DNA from 2 places in the Mycobacterium sp. pV006 genome. Region 1 is predicted to be linked to the other one. Evidence: riboswitches for the same ligand, from Rfam matches in the RefSeq annotation. Region 1 holds a riboswitch; the other holds the start of a gene.
What was found. A riboswitch is a leader RNA that binds a small molecule or an ion and turns the genes downstream of it on or off. The one in region 1 is predicted to bind S-adenosylmethionine.
Positions count from the first base shown of each region.

Region 2: another riboswitch for S-adenosylmethionine. It lies ahead of ACAG25_RS07815 (hypothetical protein); the one in region 1 lies ahead of ACAG25_RS09245 (bifunctional o-acetylhomoserine/o-acetylserine sulfhydrylase).

Region 1 covers NZ_JBGGKT010000004.1:309,450-311,645, forward strand. The annotation lists gene ACAG25_RS09245 (bifunctional o-acetylhomoserine/o-acetylserine sulfhydrylase) at 1-815, opposite strand, end outside; SAM riboswitch class IV at 857-976, opposite strand; gene ACAG25_RS09250 (alpha/beta fold hydrolase) at 1,046-1,882, opposite strand; gene ACAG25_RS09255 (exodeoxyribonuclease III) at 1,946-2,196, shown strand, end outside.
Region 2 covers NZ_JBGGKT010000004.1:23,958-26,153, reverse strand. The annotation lists gene ACAG25_RS07820 (metallophosphoesterase) at 1-881, opposite strand, end outside; SAM riboswitch class IV at 1,037-1,149, shown strand; gene ACAG25_RS07815 (hypothetical protein) at 1,182-1,769, shown strand; gene ACAG25_RS07810 (NUDIX domain-containing protein) at 1,774-2,196, opposite strand, start outside.

The sequences.
Region 1 (2,196 bases):
AGCAACTGCACCCGCGCTTTGAGTGCGTAGGCGGGGGGCCCCAACTCGGCGAAGACCACGCCGTTGTAGGAGGGGTCGGGCTCGGTGAAGCCCGGGAAACGGCCGTTGGTCCAGTCGAAGGTGCCGCCGTCGACGATCACTCCGGCGATCGCGGTGCCGTGGCCGCCGAGGTACTTGGTGGCCGAGTGGACGACGATGTCGGCGCCGTGGCTCAGCGGTTGGATCAGGTACGGGGTCGCGATGGTGTTGTCGACGATCAACGGCACGCCGACCTCGTGGGCGACGCCGGAGACGGTCGGGATGTCGAGCACGTCGATCTGCGGGTTGGAGATCGACTCGGCGAAGAACGCCTTGGTGGTGGGCCGGGCCGCAGCACGCCAGGAGTCGGGGTCGTCGGGATTATCGACGAAGCTGACCTCGATGCCGAGCTTGGGCAGCGTGTAGTGGAAGAGGTTGTAGGTGCCGCCGTAGAGCCGCGGTGAGGACACCACGTGGTCACCGACGCCGGCCACGTTCAGGATCGCCAGCGTCTCGGCCGCCTGGCCGGACGACAGGAACAGGGCGGCCACCCCACCTTCCAGCGCCGCGATGCGCTGCTCGACGACATCGGTCGTCGGGTTCATGATGCGGGTGTAGATGTTGCCCGTCTCGGCCAGACCGAACAGCGCCGCCGCGTGATCGGTGTCGCGGAAGGCGTAGCTGGTGGTCTGGTAGATGGGCAACGCCCGCGCGTTGGTGGTGGCGTCCGGGGTCTGCCCGGCGTGGACCTGCTTGGTCTCGAATGCCCAGTTGGAGCTGGGATCGGGTTGCGTCATCAGGGCGCTCCTCCATGAAACTGGGGGCCCGTTTCATGGCGGACCCGCGCTTGCCTTATAGCCGTGGGCGGCTACTCAACCTGGTCATCACCCGGGGCACCCCACCGCGAGTGGAGGGTTGCCGGCCAGCGAGCCGGGGCTTGACGCTGGCGCTCATGACCGACTCGAAGGTTATCGCACGACCTCCGAACCCTGCCAGTGGGTCGGCGTCGGCGCAGGTCAGAGGATTTTCAGTGGCCGGCTGCGCTGGTGTTCGGCGTCGTGTGCTCGTCGACGAACGAGGTGATCAGATCGGCGATCACGCCCGGGGCCTCGAGCATCGGGATGTGTCCGTAGCCGTCGAGGCGGACCACCTTGGTGTCCGACGGGCAGTGCTGCAGGAAGTACCGGTTGCCGCGCGGGGTCGGGAACACGCGGTCCTTCTCGCAGAACACCAGCTGGGTAGGGGCGCTCAGGTTGGCCAGCTCGAGCAGGCCGGGCAGCCGCAGCGTCTTGACCAGGAGCTGCAGGTAGGCGCTGCAGTGGGTGGCGTCGATGACCAGGTCGTGCAGGTCCTCGTCATCCGGGCCGTCGGCCGGGCCGCTGACCGGCAGCGTCGCCAGGCGCCGCGCGCCGGGCAGCTTGAGGATGCGCGGGCCGACCAGACGGGCCGCGATCAGCACGGGACCACCGAGGATGAACTTGAGCACGGTCTCGTACTTGGTCAGCGAATGCTGCGACCAGCCGCCGGCCGGCCCGATCGCCGTCATGGTGCGGGCGCGGCCGCGGCGTTCGAGCTCGAAGCCGACCCAGCCGCCCAGCGAGTTGCCGACGATGTGGGCGGTCTTCCAGCCCAGTTCGTCCATGCGGCGCTCGATGTCGTCGACGAGGATGTGTGTGTCGAGCAGCCAGGTGTCGGAGCGGCGTCCGCCGTGGTGGCCGACCATCGTCGGGGCGTACACCTCGAAGCGGCCGGTGTCGGTCAGCTGCGCGGCAACCTTGCGCCACACGTTCTGGGAGCACAGGAACGGGTGCAGCAGCAGGATCGGTTCTCCCGAACCGCTGTGGATCGGTTCGCGTTCAGCCATGCGGCCGACAGTAAGGTGATACCGGCGGTACCGCAAGAATGGGGTGTTCTAGGGTCGGGCCTCATGAGTGCGATCACGGTGAGCACCGTCAACGTCAACGGCGTCCGGGCCGCCGTCAAGCAGCGCTCCGCGGAGAACCTCGGTCTCCTGGCGTGGCTGGACGACACCGTGGCCGATGTGGTGTGTCTGCAGGAGACCCGCGCCGACGACGAACAGTTGGCCGATGCGTTGGCTCCCGCGCTGGCCGACGGGTGGCACCTGGCCTCGGCGGCACCGCACATCAAGGGCCGCAACGGTGTCGCGGTGCTGTCCCG
Region 2 (2,196 bases), 290 kb from region 1:
TGCAGATACTTCGGTTCACCGGAGCGCCAGTAGTGGCCGTAGAACACCGGGACGGTATCGACGTACACGTGCGAACGGTGCGTCCCGGACACCTCGGTCTCAGGCAGCGGTGGGTAGGCGTTGCCGTCCGCGGTGGTGAACTTGCCGCCCATCTCGGCCAGGTCGCGCAGAGTGGCGGCCTCGGCGTTCCACCAGCGCACCCGCGCCGCGCCGCGAGGGTGGCCGTCCTTGTCGTGATAGGGATCCTGGCCGTGGTCGACGAGGCTGATCTCCGGCCCCTTCAGCAGCGTCTCGATTGCGACGTAGACGGGGTCGTCGGGAGTTGAGGCGCGCACCAGATGCTCGGTGGAGACGATCCGGTCACCGCCGAGCTCGCGTTGCAGCAGCGTGATGGACTCCTCGTGCCAGCAGGCGTGCACGACGCGGATGTCCCCCAGGTCGAGCCACAACGGCTGGGTCATGAACCAGGCCAGATAGTAGGCGCGCTGCTCGTCGGTCAGTTGCTCGAGGAAGGCTGCGTGCTGCTTCTCGTTCTTCGCGGCCCGCTCGTCGGTCGGGTCATCATGCGGTCGCAGGAACTTCCCCGGCTTGTCCGGCCACTCGACGGCGTACGCCATGGCGTTGAACTCGTGGTTCCCCAACACCATTCGCGCACTACCGCTGTCGACCATCGCCTTGACCGTCTGCAGCACCTGCAGCTGCTGCGGCCCCCGGTCGATCAGGTCACCGACGAAGATCGCTGAGCGCGTTGCGTGCCGGTAGGCACCGCCGGGCCCGGTCGGCGTGTAGCCGAGCGCATCGAGCAGGGCGATGAGTTCGGTACCGCAGCCGTGGACGTCACCGATGACGTCGTAGCCGGCAGTCTCGAGATATGCGGACATGGGGTCCCCCTTTCTGTCGCCTTTGGGCGCGTCGAAGCTTTGGGTCGGCGGGGCGTCCGCCGGAAGTCGAAGAGGGTGATTCCCGTCGCGCGGGAGACATCTTCAAGATAGCAACGCCCACCGACATGTCGCCGCGTCGGGTTATGCTGGCAGCAGCTCACGAGCGGACGGCTGTTCGGGTACCTGGCCCGCCGTCCCGGCAACCGCGCGACCACCGCACGGTGCCCCAGGAGAAGAGCGGGCACGCATCGGCGTGCAAGCGGTGGACACCCGAGGGTGGTGTCGCCAGAACGGCGAACAATGATCGAGACCCCATACAGCGCAACGGATGCTGCACTTCGTCAACGCATCACCGAGCTGTCGGTGCACATCCCGTGCGGCGGGATCCGTGGCCCGGTGCGCCGGGCGACCTCAGTGACCCCGATGCTGTGGCAGTCATGCGGCTGCGAGGACTTCCCGGTGAGGTGGGATCGGGAGTGGGCCGATGTGTCCCGCGACCACGACCTGTGCATCATCTGCTTCCGAGCGACGGCGGGCGGACCGTCCCGGTGGTCCTGGCTCGCCTGCGAGGACTGCCGGGCGGTCCACACCGCGGCCGCCAGGAGATGGGGGTTCGCGCCGTTCAAGCTGGGCCGCCACAGCATCATGAACGGCGTGAGCGTCCGGCTGAACGCCAGCCCGGACGTCCAGGCGCAGCAACTCGATCGACTCAAGGAGTTCGCACGCGGCGATGAGCATCTCCGCGAATGGCCGCAGCTCGAATATCGCAGACTGGCTGCGAGTTTCGACCCGCTGGCGGATGTTCCGTTACGTGTGTGGCAGGAGGTGCACCCGCCGGGACGAGACGCGTCCTTAGATGCGTTCGCTCGTCTGATCGGTCGTCAGTGACCGGTCAGGCCGGTCGCCGAAACACCTCGGCGGGTCGCCCGCGTCCCTTGCTGGCGAGGGTGCCGGTCGCGACGAGCTGGGGTTCCATGATGCGGCGGAACCAGTCCCGTTGCAGAGGATGCCCGGCGACTTGTTCGTGCGCGTAGCGCAGTTCGCGGATCGTGAAGTGGTCGCCGAGAAGGCCGTACGGGTCGGGTTTGTCGGCGTACTGGGCGCGGAGGTGGTCGAGGGCCCGGGCGATGATGTCGGCGTGGTCGTAGATGAGCCGGCCCGGCGAGTGCACCGGTACCAGACGCGTAACCTCCGGGAAGCGGGACTGCAGTCGGTCAGGGCGGACGACGTCGAGATGGGCGACCGACAAGACCCAGCCGCGGTCGTCACGGGTGGGGTCATCGAAGACGTGGAGCTGCCGCGGATGTAGGCCGCC